2 linked regions of the Kordia sp. SMS9 genome follow. The protein of the gene in region 1 interacts with the protein of each later gene in a pairwise test. Links are inferred from orthologs where the notes say so. Each region holds a gene or a part of one and is shown in the gene's direction. Other genes may lie near its edges. The genes, in order: ruvC and ruvA.

Region 1 (11,124 bases):
CAACATTGGAATGGTATCTTTATTCTTTTGAAAATGTTCAATTTCATAAATTCCATACAGCGGCGGTTTAGGTGTATTCGGTCCGTATGCAGCATTGGCTTCCACAACTTGGCCTATAATTCCATAAAAGAAATGCCCAAGAATAATTAATTTCAATACAATACTTGCACCGTTATATTCAGGCTTTGTAAAATACTTTGGAAAGCTTCTTGGAGTCGTAGCAGCTTTTGTAAAAAATACTGCAAAAATGCGTTTCCAATCTTGTAAAAAGATGAAAAGTCCAAAAAACAGCAAATGAAAAGAGTAGGTTTTTACGGGAATATCATAACACATGTTCATCATGAATACATTTAGCATTACGCCAAACGCCACCAATCCGCCCAAGGTACGCGTACGTCTAAAAATCAATAACAGTCCCGCTGTAACTTCTGCTACGCCAGAAAATATGGTATATGCTTTGGATGCGCCCATAAACGTCCAAGCAATTCCCATAGGTGACGAATGTCCATAAGGTTGAATCAATCTTCCTAAATGAGGCGCAGGGAATTGAAGTGGAATTATTTTATAAAATCCATAACTAAGCATTGAAAACAGCACATAATACGCCATATAGATGACTAATATTCGCAATAGTTTTGTATAGTTTTTTCGTTTACGATCAATAAACGTCCAAATGATGGCTCCGATAACCGCCAAAAACACACATGAAAATAATTGGACATAATTATAGGTCATATCGCCACTTCCAGTAATAGGACTTTCACTTGGCAATTCAACACTAAAAAACAAATCTCCCATAAAGGGAACTAAATTTCCCCACAAGGTATCTGTTAAAAATTTAGTGACATTCTCTTCTAAATACGTAAAAGCATCTAATGGAAACGGAAACGCATATAATAATACGTGAAGAAAGAAAAAGCGAAATCCTATTTTTTGGAAAATATTCCAAGTGGGTGTGGTGTGCATGTGGTAATCTGTTGGTTATACATTTAAAGTTAGAAAAAAATAGAGTGCCACACGCTTTTTTAAGAAACATTAAGAAAACTTTCTTACTTTTTAAAGGTTCTATTCTTCCAAGTATAGGTTGAAAACAGCGATTTGCAAAAGATAAAAATAGTCATATACGGATAGATGCATGCGCTCATTAACATGTAAACGGGCTTTATTTTTTGCTGTGTAAATTGTAATGTTTGGAGTAAAAACACACTGTCAAGTACAATTTTAAACATAAATACAGCAAAAAGAAATCTCCATGAAATAGCGGTAAATACTAGAAAAGGAAGCAAACAACACAGTAAATTCATCAGTAAAACGATGATTCCAACAAATTTTCCAGTTCGCAAGTTGTAATTAGCACTTTTGGAAGCCCAACGTACACGTTGCGAAACAAATGCTTTCCAAGAAGCTACAGGAAACGTGTTGACTATTGCATTTTTTGATTTAAGATAGACTACTTTTTTAGGCCATTTTTGAATGAATTTTTCAAGAAGAAATACGTCGTCGCCACTGGCAATGTTGTCATTTCCTGAAAATCCTTGTACTTCTAAAAAAGCAGCTTTTTGATAGGCCAAATTTGCGCCATTGCACATAAAAGGAAATCCTGCGCCAAAACTTCCGATTGTGGTTCCTTGAAGACTTAAAAAATCAAGCAATTGAAAATAGCTGAAAAAAGATATCGTTGTTGTGTATGTGACTGGAGCTGCAATCATTTTTGGGTTTTCCGCTGCAATTTTTTGATGGAAAGCAGCAAGCCAAAATGTTGGTAACATACAATCTGCATCTGTGGTCACAATCCAATCGCTTTTAATTTTTGAAATTGCAGTAGAAATTGCATCTTTTTTTGGCGAATGGGAAACACGTTTATTTTGTAAAATTTGGAGCTTCCAAGTTGGGTTTTCACGGCAGAATTTTTCTATGATTTTAACAGAATCATCTTCGGATTCATCATTTACAAGCCAAAAAGAAACCTTGTCTTTTGGATAGTGCAATTCTTTGATAGATTGCAATAATTTGGGAAGCTTTTGCGCTTCATTTCGAAAAGGAATAATCACAGAAAATACAGTTTTTGTTTCTGTAACTTGTTTCTTTTGAATTGGCAATTTGGTAAAACCATAATTCAAACTCAGAATCAACAAAGCATAACTTACACCTACAAAAAGAAGCAAACCCAACATCATGAAACAACGGGTTTTTGAGAAGTTTGCACAGGTGTAAATTTCAGCACAAAATAACTTCCCACAATACTCGGCAGTACAAAATTGAGCAACCACATTAAAGAAATCACAGAAAGGATGTGCAATTCGGAAACATTGAGATAGCCAAAAAGCCACACGGCAACACTTCCTTTCACAACTACATCAAAAATAAACAACATCGGAATTAGTGAGGTTATCAAATACATCGCGGTAATGACACTCATCGCAATAACATACGAAGTGTTCAATCCAAAAAATAGCAACAAGACATACAACTGATGTGAAAAAATTACATAACGCATCACGGAGAAGCTGAGGTTCTTCACATGAATTTCCCCAGAAACATTTCGCAAAAAACTACGAATTCGTTCCCATGAAAAACGACCAATTTGAAATCGTTTTTGTTTTATTACCAACAGAAAAATTCCACTCAAAACCATCAAAATCATCACAGCACTTACTAATTTATTCCATGGCAATTCAATTCCAAATTGAAGTACAAAAAATGTCAATCCAATCACACCAAAAAATACGGTTGTGAGCAATTGTGCTAAGTTTCCGAGAACGTTCAAACCGACGACGCGTTTTCGCTCAGACTTCTCAAAATACAAGGCTTTTGCGCCGTATTCGCCTACGCGATTTGGTGTAAACAACGAAGCTGTCAATCCACCCAACGTATGTGCGGTACTTTCCCAAAGTGAAATCGGTTTTATAGCGTTTACGAGTGTTTTCCACTTTACAATCTCTAAAAACCAATTAAAAAATGTAGCGATCAAAAGTCCAAAAATAATTTCAGGATGTAACAGTTGAGAAGTTTCAAGTTGTGTTAAAAAGGTATCAAAATCTAATTGCGCATTGTTCGCTAATTTATCATAAATAAAATAGGCAGCACCAATAAGTATTGCTACTTTTATTGCCAACGCTAAGAATTGCTTAGTTTTGTGTGATCCCGAAATCTGCATGTTGCAAAGTAACACATTTCGGAAAACAAATGAATCATGAAGCTGCGTTTCGTGATGCTGATACGGGTAAAATCAATGAATTCAGAGAAAAAAACAATCAAAACAGAAAAAATCATTCTAGGAATTGATCCTGGAACTACGATTATGGGTTTTGGATTGATAAAAGTTGTGGGGAAAAAGATGCACTTTTTGCAACTGAATGAACTTCAACTTCAAAAGTACAAAGACCATTATTTAAAGTTAAAACTGATTTTTGAACGCACGATTGAATTGATAGACACCTACAATCCTGACGAAATCGCGATTGAAGCGCCATTTTTCGGAAAAAATGTACAGTCCATGTTAAAACTTGGGCGCGCGCAAGGAGTGGCGATGGCAGCAGGTTTATCACGCGAAATTCCGATCACAGAATATTCTCCCAAAAAAATTAAAATGGCAATTACTGGAAATGGAAATGCGAGCAAAGAGCAAGTTGCCAAAATGTTACAAAGTTTGTTGCAACTCAAAACGCTTCCCAAAAACCTAGATTCTACCGATGGTTTGGCGGCGGCAGTTTGTCATTTTTACAATTCAGGTAGAGTGGAAATTGGCAAAAGTTATTCGGGTTGGGGAAGTTTTGTAAAACAAAATGAAAAGCGTGTTAAAAAGTAATTATTCCCATAAACTCTAACTAATATGTATGAATACCAAACTAGAATTTTGTAAAACCTGCGTCAACCGATCATTTTCTTCCGCAAATGGTATTGTATGTGGTTTAACAAATGAAAAACCGAACTTTGTACTAAATTGTCCCGATTTTGAAAAAGATATCAAAGAAGAAAAGCGCATTGCAGATAGGAAAGCAATGTTAGAAGCGGAAGAAGTGTACGACGATAATGGGAAATCTGTTCCAACTTGGAAAACTATATTAAGTATTGTCATATTTATAATAGTAGTCGTACGATTGATTATGCGTTTATCAAAATAAAAAAAGAAAAATATCGCTGGAATTTATATACATATCCCGTTTTGTAAGCAAGCCTGTCATTATTGCGATTTTCATTTTTCTACTTCGTTGGCGAAAAAAGATAAAATGATGAATGCGTTGCAGAAAGAATTGCAATTGCGTCAAGCGGAATTGGAAAACACAACCGTAGAAACTATTTATTTTGGTGGCGGCACGCCAAGTGTACTTTCGTTAGCAGAAATCAATCAGATGCTGGAAACAGTGTACAAATACTATACAGTTTCTGAAGCTCCAGAAATTACCTTAGAAGCCAATCCAGATGACTTGACGGAAACAAAAATTAAAGAACTTTCTAAGTCTAAAATAAATCGTTTAAGTATTGGTATTCAGTCCTTTTTTGAAGAACATCTAGCGTTGATGAATCGTGCACACAATGGTGTAGAAGCGAAGCAATGCCTTGAAATTGCCACACAGTATTTTGACAATATTACCATCGACTTGATGTACGGCATTCAAGGCATGACCATGGAACAATGGAAAACCAATTTGGAAACGGTTTTTAACTTTGACATTCATCATATTTCCAGTTATGTCCTTACGGTAGAACCGAAAACTGCATTGGAAAAATTTATCCGACAAGGAACGTACAAAGACGTTTCTGACGAAGCATCGTTGGCACATTTTAATATGTTGGTGGCAGAAACTCAAAAACAAGGCTTCATTCAATATGAAATTTCAAGTTTTGGCAAACCCACGTACTTTTCCAAACACAACACTTCGTATTGGAAAGGCGCGAGTTACTTGGGAATTGGTCCAAGTGCACATTCGTATCAAAAAGGAAGTAGAAGCTGGAATGTTTCTAACAATGCAAAATATTTAAAAAGTATTGAACAAAATATACTTCCTATCACCACAGAACAACTTTCCAAAGACGATCAATACAACGAATACATTATGACAGGTTTGCGGACGATTTGGGGAATTTCGTTGCCGTATATCAAAGAAAATTTTGGCGAAAGCTACTTGAATCACACACATAAAATAGCGAGATTACATTTGCAAGAAAAAACACTGCTACAAGAAAAAAACACGTTAAAATCTACTCAAAAAGGAAAATTTTTATGTGATGGCATTGCGGCAGATTTCTTTAAGGTGTAAATCTATTTTTGTTAAATGTTAAATGTTGAATGTTGAATGTTGAATGTTGAATGTTGAATGTTGAATGTTGAATGTTGAATGTTGAATGTTGAATGTTGAATGATTTTGCGTGCATTAAATTTAGATCGAATTAAAATTTCAAAAACAGATTTTTAAAATTCATTCTTAGGTTGAAAATCAATTCGTATTTTTGCACTATGATTTGTACCATTCAACGTAAAAGCGCCAAACATCAAATAGATTTATCAAAACCTTTAGACATTTCCATTCCACTTCGAGCGTCCAAAGACAATGTAAATGCTTGGTATATTGGAGAGCCAACAATTGAGCCAGTGCGTTCAGATGATTGGGTTGGAAGCGTGAAAGAAGGTGGCGATGTCAATTTTAATAATATTTATTTCAATCCGCATTCACACGGAACGCATACAGAATGTGTGGGACATATTACAGAAGAAGTTTACTCCATAAATAAACACTTAACACAGTTTTTCTTTTACGCAGAACTCATCACGGTAGTATTGGAAAAAAAGGGAGATGATTTTGTCATTTCTAAAAAACAATTGCAGTCCATCATCGGAAATAAAAAGCGAGAAGCGATTGTCATTCGTACGTTGCCCAATTTTAACGAAAAGTTGCACAAGCAATATTCACATACCAATCCACCTTATTTAGATGAACAAGCTGCCATATATCTTCGCGAGAAAGGTATTGAACACTTGTTAATCGATTTACCGAGTGTAGATAAGGAAAAAGATGAAGGAAGATTGTTAGCGCACAATGCGTTTTGGAATACTGCGGGAACACTGCGCATGAACGCAACCATTACAGAATTTATTTTTGTGGCAAATGCTATTGAAGATGGCGCGTATTACGTAAATCTTCAAATTGCACCGTTTGAAAATGATGCGACGCCAAGCAAACCTATATTGTATAAGATTTTATAATTAAATTGAGATACCTATTCTCCGCGAAGATTTTTTTGAATCTCTTTGCTAATTTGATCCAATGTTGGAAATGATTCTAGTTTTTCACTAAATTCTTTCAGTTGATCTTGTACAATACGCTTAATTTTATTTTCTAAAATTTCATCAATAGTTTCTCCGTAATCGGGAATGGGTTCACCAGATTTTTTAATAGGAATGGTCATATCACCTTTTCCAGTGATCAACCATAGCGGATTTAACTCTGGATACGTATCGATTATACGCTCCAAAACATCACTTCCGATAGAAGCCCCAGATTTTGATTGCTTACTTGTATAGCCATTGCCTACTTTTATGGAGATATCAAAGGCGCGCATACTCATATTTTTATATTGAATAAACTCAATGATTCTGTCGATTATTTTCATTTCATATAGATAAAATTCTATGAAAATTTAATATTTCATAGAAAATAGTTTTTAAAATTAGAAAACGTCACTTATACTGACAGTAAATCAGCACAAATAAGTGAAGTTATAAATATACAAATTTTTGTGTGAGATATCGCGTTTTTTCTGAAAAGACAGGAATTTTATATCCTGAATTCTCAATTTTGTCAGAAATTAGCTTTGGGAGATTTGAATAGTAGCGAGAAAAAAGGGGAGTTGTTTAAGAATTATCTTGTGTTTTGCGAATTTCTTCTCGAATTTCTTCCATGGTTGGAAACGTGTCTAGTTTGTCTAATAGCAGTTGAATTTGACGTTGCATAGCACGTTCTATTTTATGATCAATAATTTCATCAATAGAATTGTACTGCAAAGGTGACTCATCCGTACCATTTGTGTTTTTTTCATCCTTTGTGAGTTCAATAGTCATCTTTCCATCGCCCGTAAGTAACCAAAGTGGATTTAAATCAGGATACGTGCCGATTATTCTCTCAAGAACATCACTACCTACGGAAGCTTTTGATTTTGATTGCTTGCTCGTATAGCCATTTCCTACGTTTATTGACTGATCAAACGCGCGCATGCTTAAATTTTTGTGCTTGATAAAGACGAGTATTCTGTCGATTATTTTCATCATTTTATGAAATTAGTCTATATAAAATTTTCTTATATAGAAAATAGTTTGTAATATTATACTGTTAATTCTATAACGTGTGTCATAAATTCGACACAAGTATAGCAATTTACTAATTTTATTAAACTTATAGCATATAAATGATACGAAAACAACAACGTACTAAGCTCAAAGAAGTGTTAGGATATCATTACACACGTGGCGTCCTAAAAATTTTAAAGGAAAAAAGCATTACTAGCAGAAACGGCAAACCCTACGGTTCTTCTATGATTCGAAACGTGTTCAATGGTTTGAATGAAAATGAAGATATAGAAAATGCCATCATTGAACTATTTGTTCGAACGCAAGAAGAACTTAGAGCAAGAGAAGAAGCTCGGAATCGAATATTAGGTATATCGTAAGTTCTTTATGTCATATTTTACAACTGATAATGTGTTTAAACATCAAATCAACAAAAAAGAGTACATTTACAAGGATGAAAAATCAGAGATGATTTTTGTAAAATTACTTGTATATGGATATCGTTTTGTCAGTATTAATTGGAGGAATTGTAGCATATTTTTTGTATGATTATCTTGGGAAAAGACAATCAGAAAAACGCATTACTCATCAATCGCATCTGTTGCTAGATAAAATTAAGAGTGTTTGCAAGCTCACTACTGTAGAAGGTGATTTTAGTGAAATTTTTCATTATGAAGATAAGTCAGCACACTTTTTGCGAATGATTTCCAGTAAAAAAAGTGCCATCATTGTGATCAAAGCAAAAGCGAGCGTAGGATATGACTTGGCAAAGTTGCGTTTACAAGCAGATGAAAACAACAAAAAAATACGCATTGTTCATTTTCCACAACCTGAAATTTTAACGGTTGAAACTGATGTTACCTACTATGATATTAAAGATGGATTGCTCAATAAGTTTAAGGCAGACGATTTGACCAAACTAAATAGAGAATCCAAGCAACATATTATTGACAAAGTTCCAGAAAGTGGTCTGTTAGAAGCTGCTAAAAAAGAAGCATTAAATGCAATTTTAGTGATAGAAAACATTGTAGAAACCATTGGATGGGAATTGGATTATGGAGACATAACGTTGCCAGAAGATGACATTCGTTCTTTACAGGAACACACTAAAAACACCAAGGCATAAGTGTTTGGAATTCATGTTTTTGAATCGAAAAAGTGATTTCTCTAGTAGTTTTATAGGATAAAAAATACTGAAATTGGTAGTTTATCGAAATTTTATACTGATTTAAAGAAAAGCTAACCTACATTCATACAATCTTACTGTATATTTGCAATAACCTAAAATAACAATAAGATGTCACTAATTGATAGAGTCGTTTATTACCTAAATGATGTATTGGTGAGTTTGGATATTACACCAATCCAAAAGACGACAACGAAGCAAAAAAGCAAAACAAAAGAAATGACTGATCGTACTGATATCAGTGCATAGCTTTTTTATCATTCCTTAAATACCATTTGTTGCATAGATTTTTATATCTTGTTTGCAAATAGCGTGTATGAATATTGAACTACTTCGCGAATATTGTATCAACAAACCCGCAGTAACAGAAGAATTTCCTTTTGATCAAGATACGCTTGTGTTTAAAGTTTTGGGAAAAATGTTTGCCTTAACATCTTTAAAGAAATGGGAAGAAGGGTTGGCAGCAGTCAATCTAAAATGTGATCCTGAAAAAGCGGAAGAACTTCGCGGTGAATACGAAAGTATCAAGCCAGGATTTCACATGAGCAAAAAACATTGGAATACGATAGAATTATTTCAAGGGGAATTGCCTAATACATTTATACAAGAATTAATTGACGATTCATACCATTTAGTCATCAAAGGAATGACCAAAAAACAACAAGCCGAACTCACAAAATATCAATAAAAATAAAAACGATGTTAGAAATTCGTCCAAACTGTGAGCAATGCAATAAAGACTTATCATTTGATGCGCAAGATGCTGTTATATGTACGTTTGAATGTACGTACTGTGAAGCATGTGCTATGGGCGACTTAAAAAATGTATGTCCCAATTGTGGTGGAAACTTTACCAAACGTCCAATTCGCCCAAAACATCTGTTAACAAAGTATCCAGTAAGCACTAAAAGAGTCTACAATCCAACCGATATTAACGAACATTATAAGAAAATAGGAGAGACTAGATAGAAAATAGGCGAAAAATAGCCAAAAAAGCAAAACCATTAATCTGTTCAAAGAGACCATTAACCTGCTTAAAAAAACCTTTAATCGAAAGAACTGTGCGTTCTCGCATATAAAGTGGGAATTTACGTTTTAATTGCTGAAAAACTATAAGTTAACTAAATGATGGAAAATCTTTCATTTTTATTTATCGAAGATGACGAGATCGAAGTATTAAAGTTCAAAAAGTCCTTAAAAAAACTAGGATTCACGCACAAAATACTCGAAGCGAAAAATGGAGAGGAAGCCCTTGATGTCTTAAAAAAGAAACAAGAGTTGCCTAATGTCATTCTTTTGGATTTAAATATGCCTAAAATGAACGGTCTCGAATTTCTAAAAGAATTGAAACAAGATCCGCATTTACGTTACATTCCAGCCATCATCGTTACCACTTCAAACAATCACCAAGACATGCTTGAAAGCTATAATCTTGGTATTGCAGGATACATCATCAAACCATTGCGCTACGAAGATTATATCAAAAAAATTCAACGTGTTGTTGACTATTGGATGGTGAACGAAGTCATTGAGTTTTAAATACTTCCTTTCTTAAATTTTATACCAACGAAAGTTTCAAAAGTGCATTTCATCGGTTAATTGTGTTTATTGACCGAAAATTATTTTGAATTTACTATCTTCAAGCGCAAAATCCCTTGAAACTAGAATTGCGTTCAATGAAAGATAAGATTCAAGATCTGGAACTCGCCCTTCAGAACGAAAAAAGAGCACGCGAAAAAGCAGAAGAATTGCTCTTATATCGTACAAGCGAGTTGCTGGAAACGCGCGAAGCCTTAAAGTCGAAAACTCACGAGTATGATATGTTTTTCGACAACATCCTCGATGCCTTTATTGTCATCAATCCATCTACAGGAAATGTTACCAAAATGAATGATGCTGCGGTAAAATTATTTGGGTACGACATTAAAAAAGAAACCTTCAACCTCATCAATATAATTTACAAAGATGATTTTGCATACGCAATGAATTCTTTTGCACAACTCATTCAAGATGGAACGTTTCCAAACTACGAAGCTAGAGTCTACACAAAAGACAAACAGGTAAAATGGGTACAGGTAAATTCAAGTCTTTTATACAATGAAGAAGGACAAATTGTAGGCGCACAAGGAATTGTGAGAGATATTACAGAAGCCAAAGAAAATGCAGTTATTTTTGAAGAACAACGTGAGCAATTAGCAGCTATTGTAGACAACTCAACCTTAGGAATTGTATTGGCGCAAGACCGAAAAATAATCAAAACAAACAAGGCATTTCAAAAACTAATAAAACAAACAGAAAAAGAACTCTTAGGAGTGCCCTTAGATGCACTTTCGTTTGAAGATGCACACGAAGAATCCAAAAGTTTTTACGAGCAAATGGTGAATAAAGAAATTAATCATTACAGCTTAAAAGAACGTTACAAACGCAAAGATGGTTCGTCATTTCTATCCAAAACAAGCGTAACAGGTGTTCGTGACAGTGCGGGCAATATAAAATACCAACTGGCTTTTGTGGAAGATATCACGGCAAAACACAAAAGACGCTTAATGTTAGATACACTCAATAATCTAACACGTTCGTTTATTGGAAAATTGACAATTCATGATATTGCTTGGGAAATTGCCAATGTAACGGCGAGCGATTTAGAGTTTGA
Region 2 (11,216 bases), 170 kb from region 1 along the record:
CCTAATCTTCTTTGTGGCAGGACATGAAACTACTGCAAATGCACTTACATTTACCTTTCATCTTATTGCCAAAAATCCAGAAGTGTATGCAAAAGTATTGACTGAAATTGATGCGATTGATGATGCGATTTCTCCGATGGAAAAAATAGCGAAACTCAACTACGTGAAAAACTGTGTGGAAGAATCCATGCGTTTGTATCCACCAGCGTGGATTACGGACAGAGTTGCTTTGGAAGACGATTCTTTTGGAGGTTTTAACGTGCAAAAAGGAACGATGATTGGAATTTCGTTTTATGAATTGCACAGGAACAAAAAATACTGGGAAAATCCAAACGATTTCATACCCGAACGTTTCTCAGACGAAAACCGAAAAGCAACAACAGGATATTACTTTCCGTTCGGCGCAGGTCCGCGTATGTGTATTGGAAACAGTTTTGCATTGTATGAAATGATGTTGTCTGTCTATCAAATGATGAAAAAATATACGATTGCAACTGATCCAAAAAAAGTAGCTATTGCGCCATTAATTACACTAAAGCCTATTGATCTTCCGTTAACCTTCACGAAAAGAACAGTTTGAATTCCAAACAAAAACATACAGAACTGATCAAAGCTGAAGCAAAACGCTTAGGGTTTTTGTCGTGTGGCATCTCAAAAGCGGAATTTTTAGAAGAAGAAGCACCGCGATTGGAAGCTTGGTTGAATAAAAATATGCATGGCGAAATGCAGTACATGGAAAATCATTTTGACAAGCGATTGGATCCAACGAAATTGGTGGACGATTCCAAATCGGTGGTTTCTCTATTGTTGAATTACTATCCATCTGAAACGCAAAAAGATGCCGAAGCGCCCAAAATTTCCAAATACGCATACGGAAGAGATTATCACTTTGTCATCAAAGACAAGCTAAAAAGCTTACTACATTTCATTCAAGAGGAAATTGGAGACGTTCACGGACGTGCATTTGTAGATTCCGCGCCTGTGTTGGACAAAGCTTGGGCGGCAAAAAGTGGTTTGGGTTGGATTGGAAAACACAGCAATCTCCTCACACAGCAAGTCGGTTCTTTCTATTTTATTGCAGAACTTATTATTGATTTGGAACTAGACTATGATTCACCTGTCACAGATCACTGTGGCAGTTGTACGGCATGTATCGACGCATGCCCAACGCAAGCCATTGTTGATCCGTATGTGGTTGATGGAAGCAAATGTATCTCATACTTTACGATCGAACTGAAAAACGAAATTCCAACACACGTACAAGGTCAATTTGACAATTGGATGTTTGGCTGCGATATTTGCCAAGATGTATGTCCGTGGAATCGGTTCTCAAAGCCACACAACGAACCGTTGTTCAATCCGTATCCAGAATTGCTGTCAATGTCTAAAAAAGAATGGGAAGAAATCACGCAAGAAGTCTTTAGTGAACTCTTTAAAAAATCGGCAGTAAAGCGCACAAAATATACAGGTTTAGTGCGAAATATTCAATTTTTGAAAACAGAAGAACAATAAATCCATCACAATTAAATTGGTATTACGTAATTATTAAGCCTAAGCAAGCTATTAAAAATCAGCTATTTGTCTTTTCGAGCATTATTGCAACTACTGGGCGTAGCTTATGAGAATACTGAAAACTATATGTTTCCATCGAATCTCGATAGCTTCGCTAGGTATTTTCAATTGAATATATTTAATCTCAATAATGCTCGATTTGACATTCATATCAAAAAAAAGTCTTTAATGCTAGTAGAATAAATGCGATCCTATTCTTCCTTTAACTTTTCTTTCAAAGCGTCTAACTGCTTTTGAAGTTGAATCATATACAAAGTCAACTCTTCAATCTTTTCTTGTTGTTTTGTGGTGATAACTCCAAGTTCCAAACCTTCACTTTCTACCGTTTTCGCAGAAGGAATATTTGGCAAATGACCATTTTTATCAATAAAATCAGCTACTTCATGAATGGGCATCAATTTATAATTGTTATCAAAAACATAATCTGCCCAACCTGTACGGATGCGAACTTCTTCGGCAATAGTACCGCCTTTTACATACATGCTGTACGCACTTAAATTCATGTTGCCGAGCGAGTTTATCAAATTTTTCGTATTGATTCCGAGCTTGTCCGAAGAAAAATCACCGTAAATCAAAGGTGTTGCGTTGTAGTTATTATCAACATACAACTTATGGCTTCCTGTTTCATCTTTCCCTGAACCAAACCCAATAAACACGTTGTCCGAACCTGTAGTATTCCAAACGCCCGCATCTTTTCCAATACATACATTTCGGCTTCCGCTTGTATTATTGCGACCTGCGTAAAAACCCATATATACATTGCTTCCACCGCTCGTGTTCAATTCGCCAGCATACGAGCCTAAAAAGGTGTTTCGAGTGCTTGTAGCGTTGGCGCCCGCATTGCTTCCCATAAACGTATTTCGATCGCCTGTGGTGTTGCTCTGTCCTGCAAAGTAACCAATAAATGTATTTTCATTTCCTCCAGTAGCAAGATTCTGTCCAGCAGAAACTCCAAAATTTGAATTGTCTGTTCCGCCAGTTCCTGAGTTTACACCCAAATTTGTATTCTGTGCTGTCGCGGGAATCATCATCAAAAAGGATGCAACTATAAGACTTCGTGTAAGTATATTTAAAATTTTCATCTGTGTGTTTTTTAATTTTTGTGAGACATTTTTTTAGCAGCTTTCTTTGCGGCTAATTCCGCTTTAATAGCTTGTAATTGCTCATTTAGATCAATAACATAAAGTGTCAACTCTTCAATCTTTTCTTGTTGAATTCGTTTAATGTCGCCCATTTCAATTCCCGTTTTTTCTACTACTTCCGCAGATGGGACATTGGGCAAGTGACCGTTTTCGTCAATAAATGCTTCCACTTCTGAAAGCGAGAGCAATTGATAACCTTCGTCAAACACATAATCTGCCCAACCAGTTGAAATACGAAATTCCTCTGTAAGCAATCCGCCTTTTATGTACAAACTGTAATTGCTTAAATTTACACCACTCAAGGTGTTTGGTAAATTTGTCGTGTTTATTCCCAACTTATCAGCACTAAAATCACCGTATAATAAAGGTGTGGTCAAATAATTATTGTCAATGATCAATTTGTCATTATTGGTGCTTCCTGTTCCTACTTGACTTCCTACAGCATAGCCAATAAATACATTTCCTTTGGTATTTCCTTGCGACCAACTTCCCGTTCTGTCACCTACAAATACATTTTGATCAGCGTATCCAAGAGTATTGCACGAGCTACAATTTCCAATAAACACATTATTACTTCCTTGTGTCAGCCAATTTCCATTTTCGGCACCAAAAAACACATTTCTGCTACCAATCAATCCGCTTTCAGCACCAATGGAAGTATTGGTAGTTGCGTTTGATGAACTATTGTTTCCAACTCTGTAACCCATAGCGACATTATTGTTACTGCTGCTTGTGTCAATAGCGTATCCAAAATAAGAGTTATTTCCTCCAGCAGTATACGTTAGCGTTCCAAAAGTGGTAGTAGTTTGTGCCGTTGTAATTGAAGTGCTTAAAATCATCAAAAAGCAACACAGCAAATACGCGCTATTTTTTCTATATAAATATTTCATAATGTTTTAAAATTTAAGTTTTGTCACTAGTTTTTAATCAATTTGCGTGTGAATGATTTTCCACCTTTGGCTTCATACAGCTTCACCACATAAATTCCCTTCGCTAACGAAGAAACATCCAATGAAATGCTGGCTGCATCTTTCTGGGCAATCTCTCTCGAAAATAACATTGCCGAAGTGTTCAACGCATACACTTCCACACGAACGTTGGAGTTCCAAGTTTGCGCTTTCAATGAAATATTTACAAAACCTTTTGTCGGATTCGGATACAATTCAAACTGTGTATCTTCTTGTGTAAACAGTTGTGGTGCGGCTACAGCTTCTTTCTTTCCAGTGATAGGAACGGATAAAAATAAAGTTCCTCCATTTTCAACGGTAAAACCATCTTTCAAAGTAGTTGCTGAGGAAAAATAATTTCCTGTTCCGCCAGAAAAAATAGTATTCACGGCAATCAAACTTGCTACAGTTGCTGCGGTATCTACTTGATCGGCATACACATCATTATGAATGTACAAATCGTATTCTACAGGATTAAACTGTGCTTGACAAAGGTTTGTGCTCAAAAAATACACACTTGCTGTGGCTAAAAAATATAGAATGTTTTTCATGGTTTTACTTGTTAGTTTCTAGTTCCTTATTAATGGTGTCAATCTCTTTTTGAATTTCGATAACATACAACATCAATTCTTCAATCTTTTCCTGTTGTCTCTTGGTCATATCACCCAATTCAATTCCCTCTATTGCTACCACTTCCGTAGATGGGATATTTGGCAAGTGTCCGTTTTTTTCAATAAAGCTTGCTACTTGCGTAAGTGGCATCAACTCGTAGTCTTTCTCAAAAACATAATCTGCCCAAGAAGGCTGAACGTGAATTTCTTCAGTCAAAATTCCACCTTTTACATACAAACTGTACGCAGAGAGATCTATGGTTCCTATTTGATCAATTAAATTATTGGTGTTAATTCCGATCTTTTTAGTAGCAAAATTTCCATAAATCAAAGGCTTGCTTGTGCTGCTATTGTCAATGTACAATTTATCGCTGCCTGTTTCATTCGCGCCAGCGGAATACCCAATAAAAACATTTCTAGCGCCGTCATTGTTAGCGCCTGCACCATCACCAATCATGACATTTTGCGATTGTTTGTTAGCATATCCAGCAGCAAATCCTGCAAAAAGATTATCACTTCCAGAAATATTTCGAAATCCTGCGGTAGCACCCAAAAAGCTATTTCTAGAGCCACTTTGTAAATAATACGCAGAATACGCACCGGCGGAAACATTAAAATCTCCAAAAGCCGAGCGTGCTACTCTAGAACCAATGTAAGTATTGTCGTTTCCTGGCGTTCCTTGAAAGCTTCCTGCGAAATACCCAAAATTAGAATTTCGATCTCCGTTTTGTCCGGCGCCTTGTCCGTAAAAAGTGGTGTCGTTTTGTGCAATTAAAAAGGCGGCAGAAAGTAAATACAAGCCACAGCCAATTGCGAATAAGGATGTTTTTTTCATAAATTAAAGTTTAAATTAATAGGTATACGATCTGAAAAAATCGTTTTGAAGAGTATTTTTGGTAATTTTTGTAAAAACCACAGAGGCTTTTGTCGGTACGTTTCGGTCATAATGTCATTGTATTTTTAAATTTGTAATAGCTCAAAGTTGTTGATAAATAGGGTGATAACAAACAAAAGCTATTGATGGTTTATGAAAACACAACAAGTTGTCCTACAAACACACAGATTTTTAAAAAGTGATACATAAAATAGAATGGAAAAGAAGCAGGATTAAATTTTTTCCTTTAGGTTCAGACTTTTAAATTTGCAAATTCATATTGCCAGCAGCAGTATTATTGGCGATAAAAAAAATTACAATGAGCAAAAGCAACAAAGAACGCAAAAGGAGAGAAGCATTAATCTATCATGCCAAACCGCGACCAGGAAAAATTAAAGTAGTTCCTACCAAAAGATATTCTACCCAACGCGATTTGTCTTTAGCGTATTCGCCAGGAGTTGCAGAACCTTGTTTGGAAATTAAAAAAGACAAAAAAAATGTCTACAAATACACGACCAAAGGAAATTTGGTAGCTGTTATTTCTAATGGAACGGCTGTGTTAGGTTTGGGTGATATTGGTCCGGAAGCTTCCAAACCTGTGATGGAAGGAAAAGGCTTGCTCTTTAAAATCTTTGCAGATATTGATGTGTTTGATATAGAGGTTGATACCAAAGACGTAGATCAATTCATTGAAACGGTCAAAAACATTGCACCCACATTTGGCGGTATCAATTTAGAAGATATCAAAGCGCCAGAAGCTTTTGAAATTGAACGTAGATTGATTGAAGAATTGGACATTCCCGTAATGCATGACGATCAACACGGAACGGCAATCATCTCATCTGCTGCATTGATCAATGCGTTAGAATTGGCAGAAAAAAACATAGAAGAAGTGCGTATTGTAGTTTCGGGCGCAGGTTCGGCAGCGATATCGTGTATGAATTTATATGTGGCGCTTGGCGCGAAATTGGAAAACATCGCCATGTTTGATGTAGACGGTTTATTGCATAAAGGGCGAACCGATTTATCACCGATGCAAGCGCATTTTAGAACGGACAAACATTACGATTCACTCGCAGATGCGCTAAAAGGTGCAGATGTATTTTTAGGGCTTTCTGTGGGAAATATTGTGTCGCAAGACATGTTGCGTTCTATGGCGCACGATCCAATTGTATTTGCCATGGCAAATCCGACACCTGAAATTTCCTATGAAGAAGCTATAGTTTCTCGTAAAGATATTATCATGGCAACAGGTCGATCGGATCATCCAAATCAAGTAAACAATGTACTTGGGTTTCCATTTATATTTCGTGGAGCGTTAGACGTTCGCGCTACAAAAATTAACGAAGCTATGAAAATGGCAGCGGTAAAAGCATTGGCGGAATTGGCAAAAGAACCCGTTCCTGAACAAGTAAATATCGCGTATGCGGAAACAAAATTAACGTTCGGAAAAGAATACATCATCCCAAAACCGTTTGATCCACGACTCATTGCAAAAATTCCACCAGCGATAGCCAAAGCAGCCATGGATTCAGGAGTTGCCACAGAACCAATTGAAGATTGGGCGCGTTATGAAGATGAGCTATTACACCGATTGGATGCAGACAATAAAATCATCCGATTATTGCACAAAAGAGCGCGTAGTAACAAAAAACGCATTGTATTTGCAGAAGCGGATCATTTAGACGTCCTCAAAGCAGCACAATATGTATATGACGAACGTATTGCGATTCCGATACTTCTAGGAAATGAAAAGCGCATTCACGAACTCAGAGACGAATTGGAATTTGATGGTGATGTCGAAATCATTGATCCAAAAAGTGATGAACAAAGAGCGCGACGACACAAATTTGCGGAAATCTATTGGGAAACTAGAAAGCGCAAAGGTGTCACTAAGATTGATGCAAAAAAGATGATGCGCGAGCGTAACTATTTTGCGGCGATGTTGGTCAACGATGGTTATGCTGACGGATTGATCTCAGGATATTCTAGAAGTTATCCAACAGTCGTAAAACCAATGTTAGAGTTGATTGGAACGGCAAAAGGAGTACGTAAAGCCGCGACGACGAACTTAATGATTACCGAACGTGGACCGATATTTTTATCAGACACTTCCATCAATATTGATCCATCTGCGCGCGATTTGGCAAAAATTGTACAAATGACGGCAATGACTGTGAAAATGTTCGGTCTAGAACCAAACATTGCCATGTTATCATATTCAAACTTTGGTTCTTCAGAACATGAAGATGCCAAAAAAGTAGGGGAAGCTGTAGATTATTTACATAGATATTATCCAAATATTAACGTGGATGGCGCTGTACAATCAGATTTTGCTTTAAATCGCGAAATGCTTTCAGAGAAATTTCCGTTCTCTAAATTAGCTGGAAAAGAAGTCAATACACTGGTTTTTCCAAATTTAGATTCGGCAAACATCACGTATAAATTGATGAAAGAATTGAACAAAGCGGATTCCATTGGTCCTATTATGTTGGGAATGAAAAAGCCTGTTCACATTTTACAGTTGGGTGCTAGTGTTGATGAAATCATAAATATGGCAGCAGTAGCAGCAGTTGATGCACAAGAAAAAGAAAAGTGGCAACAGCGAAAAGAAGAAGAATAAATCGCTGTAAATTACAATAGTATAGCTTGTTAGTATATTAAAGGTGCAAAACGTTAAATAAATGTGAATAAATTTATTACATTTGGGACTTTAACTAGCAGCAACTTATAAATGATTACTCACATACAGGGGAAGCTCGTAGAGAAAAATCCAACAGATGTAGTGATAGAATGCAGTGGAGTCGGATACTTTATCAATATTTCTCTTACTACGTATGCACAAATCCCTAATCAAGAACATGTAAAACTATTTACGCATCTTCACGTACGAGAAGATGCACAAACGCTTTATGGTTTTTTTCAAAAATCAGAACGCGCTGTTTTTCGTTTGTTGATTTCTGTTTCTGGCATAGGAACGAGTACGGCGCGCACTATGCTTTCTTCCTTAACCTCTGAACAAATATGTCAAGCAATTGGAGGTGGCGATGTGGCAACCATTCAAAGTGTAAAAGGAATTGGAGCTAAAACTGCACAACGTGTAATCATCGAATTAAAGGATAAAATCTTAAAATTATACGATCTTGAAGAAGTTTCGATGTCTCAAAGCAATACAAACAAAGAAGAAACGTTATCTGCTTTGGAAGTATTAGGTTACACCCGAAAACAGTCTGAAAAAGTACTCGATAAAATAATTAAAGAAATGCCCAACGGAAGCGTAGAAGAGATGATCAAGATGGCATTAAAAAACTTATAATTACTTTGAAAAACATTACCAACCTAATAACAAATTACACCAAAGGTACGCTTGTCGTATTCATTTTGTTATTTAGCACCTTACTCACGGCTCAAACACCGACACAGCCACAAGATTCGACACAGACGGGTTTTGCGATTGGGAAAATTCAATTAAAACAACCTTCGAGCATTGTCTCAAAATACACCTATGATCCAAAAATAGATCGCTACATCTATACAGAAACGGTAAGTAACTATGACATACGCTATCCATTAATTTTAACACCAAAACAATACCGCGAATTGCTTTTAAAAGAAAGCATGAAAGGCTATTTTAAAGAAAAAATTGATGCCATTTCTGGAAAAAAAGACGGTTCGGAAGATGCGCAAAAAAACTTATTGCCCATATGGGAAATCAACTCCAATTTCTTTGAAACTATTTTTGGAGGCACCACAATTGAAGTAATTCCACAAGGTTCGGTGGCAATCGACTTGGGTGTGCGTTTTCAAAAAAATGACAATCCTGCGTTATCACCTAGAAACCGAAGCAATTTAAGTTTCGATTTTGATCAACGAATCAGTTTGAGTTTATTAGGTAAAGTTGGAGAACGATTGCAAATCAATGCCAATTACGATACCGAATCAACGTTTGACTTCCAAAATCAGATCAAATTAGAATACACGCCAACAGAAGATGATATCTTACAAAAAATTGAAGTTGGTAATGTGAGCATGCCGCTCAACAGTTCGTTAATTACTGGAGCACAAAGTTTGTTTGGGGTAAAAACGGAATTGCAATTTGGAAAAACGCGTATCACAGGAGTTTTCTCTGAACAACGTTCACAAACAAGCTCCATTACAGCTCAAGGTGGCGGAACGATCGAAGAATTTGAACTTTTTGCGTTAGACTATGATGAAGATCGTCACTTCTTCTTATCACAATATTTTAGAGATAACTACGACGCTGCTTTGCAAGCCTATCCATTTGTAAATACGCCTGTAGAAATTACACGTGTGGAAGTTTGGGTAACCAACCGATCTGCACAAACTCAGAATGTACGTAACATTGTAGGGCTACAAGATTTAGGAGAAGCGGATCCCACAAAAACAAAAATCAATGACGGAACGGTACCAGCAGGATTCTTCAATTCAGCCAACCCAAATGCACTTCCTGATAATACCAACAACGATTACAACCCATTAGCCATTGGTTCAGGTTCTGTATTGAACGATCAAATTAGAGATATAGCCACTATTCAACAAGGTTTTGGAGTACTTTCAACAAGTGCACAACAAGGATTTGACTATGTGTTTTTAGAAAATGCACGAAAGTTAAATGAGAACGAATACAAAATTCATACGAAATTAGGATACGTTTCCTTAAATCAACGTTTAAGTAATGACGAAGTATTAGCCGTTGCTTTTCAATATACTGCAAATGGTCAAGTGTTTCAAGTTGGAGAATTTGCCAATGGTGGAATCGATGCAACTCAAGTAACAAATACCGATGCCAATGGTGTGGCTACAGACATTCAAAATCAGAACTTAGTTTTAAAACTCTTAAAAAGTGCCATTACCGAAGTAGATGATCCTATTTGGGATTTGATGATGAAAAATATCTATTCTACGGATGCGTATCAATTAAGTCCAGACGATTTTCGCTTAAACATTTTATATACAGATCCTTCGCCAGTAAACTATATTACAGCGGCAGATGGCGGACCAGCCTTGCCAGCAGATGTAGCAGATGAAATTTTACTGAAAATCTTCAATTTAGACCGATTGGATATTTATGAAAATCCGCAAGCTGGTGGAGATGGTTTCTTTGATTATATTCCTGGAATTACAGTCGATCAAGAATTTGGTCGTATCATCTTTACAACCGTAGAACCTTTTGGGGAATACTTGTTTGAGCAATTGCGAAATTCACCTACGGAAGATTATGATATGCCTACTGGATATAACGGCAACCAGTCGTTATATGTATATAGAGCGATGTATGAAGAAACCAAAGCAGGTGCGTTAGACGATGCAGAGTTGAATAAATTCCAATTAAAAGGACGTTACAAATCGCAAGGTGGCGATGGAATTCCACTGGGAGCATTCAATGTGCCAAGAGGTTCTGTAGTTGTGACGGCTGGTGGACGTGTATTACAAGAAGGAATTGACTATACAGTAAACTATCAAGCTGGACGTGTTCAAATTTTGGACGAAGCATTAAAAGCATCAAACACACCTATTAATGTTTCCGTAGAAAACAACGCCTTATTCGGTCAGCAAAACAAGCGATTTACAGGAATTAACGTAGAGCATCAATTCAATGAAAATTTCTTAATTGGAGCCACTTATTTAAACTTGAATGAGCGACCAATCACGCAAAAAGCAAACTACGGTCAGGAACCAGTAAACAACTCTATTTTTGGATTCAATGGTAATTATTCTACGGAAGTGCCATTTTTAACACGCTTAGTAAACAAGTTGCCAAATATAGATACGGATGTTCCTTCCAATGTATCGGTTCGAGGAGAATTTGCATACTTATTGCCTGGAAGTCCAAAAAATGCAGACTTTGAAGGCGAGGCAACCGCGTATGTAGACGATTTTGAAGGCGCACAAGCATTAATTGATATCAAATCACCTTTAGGTTGGTTTTTAGCAAGTACGCCAGGAACACCAGGAAATACGTTGGGAGACAACTTGGGTGGAGAATTTGGAAATGACCAATTAGAATACGGATATAACAGAGCAAAATTAGCTTGGTACAGTATTGATC

The links.
Region 2: the proteins of ruvC (region 1) and ruvA interact in binary tests that used the Escherichia coli proteins (3 or more experiments, as listed by UniProt). The link is inferred for Kordia sp. SMS9 from one-to-one orthologs.

The regions. Positions count from the first base shown.
Region 1 is NZ_CP031153.1:2,103,968-2,115,091, forward strand. What follows is about bases 2,183-5,030. They hold ruvC (crossover junction endodeoxyribonuclease RuvC), read left to right. Parts: upstream 2,183-3,253; coding sequence 3,254-3,808; downstream 3,809-5,030. Other genes in these bases: KORDIASMS9_RS09120 (lysylphosphatidylglycerol synthase domain-containing protein), read right to left, coding at 2,183-3,157; KORDIASMS9_RS09130 (hypothetical protein), read left to right, coding at 3,837-4,124; hemW (radical SAM family heme chaperone HemW), read left to right, coding at 4,137-5,030. Outside these bases: KORDIASMS9_RS09110 (hypothetical protein), read right to left, coding at 1-966; KORDIASMS9_RS09115 (glycosyltransferase), read right to left, coding at 1,050-2,177; more of KORDIASMS9_RS09120, read right to left, coding at 2,174-2,182; more of hemW, read left to right, coding at 5,031-5,261; KORDIASMS9_RS09140 (cyclase family protein), read left to right, coding at 5,459-6,205; KORDIASMS9_RS09145 (hypothetical protein), read right to left, coding at 6,220-6,612; KORDIASMS9_RS09150 (hypothetical protein), read right to left, coding at 6,854-7,267; KORDIASMS9_RS09155 (hypothetical protein), read left to right, coding at 7,405-7,665; KORDIASMS9_RS09160 (DUF4230 domain-containing protein), read left to right, coding at 7,779-8,411; KORDIASMS9_RS23165 (hypothetical protein), read left to right, coding at 8,583-8,720; KORDIASMS9_RS09165 (MmcQ/YjbR family DNA-binding protein), read left to right, coding at 8,788-9,159; KORDIASMS9_RS09170 (DUF1272 domain-containing protein), read left to right, coding at 9,171-9,440; KORDIASMS9_RS09175 (response regulator), read left to right, coding at 9,597-10,010; KORDIASMS9_RS09180 (PAS domain S-box protein), read left to right, coding at 10,148-11,124.
Region 2 is NZ_CP031153.1:1,927,687-1,938,902, forward strand. The notes cover bases 6,732-9,671. They hold ruvA (Holliday junction branch migration protein RuvA), read left to right. Parts: upstream 6,732-7,880; coding sequence 7,881-8,462; downstream 8,463-9,671. Other genes in these bases: KORDIASMS9_RS08345 (NADP-dependent malic enzyme), read left to right, coding at 6,732-7,769; sprA (cell surface protein SprA), read left to right, coding at 8,468-9,671. Outside these bases: KORDIASMS9_RS08315 (cytochrome P450), read left to right, coding at 1-580; tRNA epoxyqueuosine(34) reductase QueG, read left to right, coding at 577-1,512; KORDIASMS9_RS08325 (hypothetical protein), read right to left, coding at 1,764-2,654; KORDIASMS9_RS08330 (hypothetical protein), read right to left, coding at 2,666-3,604; KORDIASMS9_RS08335 (T9SS type A sorting domain-containing protein), read right to left, coding at 3,631-4,212; KORDIASMS9_RS08340 (hypothetical protein), read right to left, coding at 4,217-5,107; more of KORDIASMS9_RS08345, read left to right, coding at 5,466-6,731; more of sprA, read left to right, coding at 9,672-11,216. UniProt on the Escherichia coli protein: The RuvA-RuvB-RuvC complex processes Holliday junction (HJ) DNA during genetic recombination and DNA repair.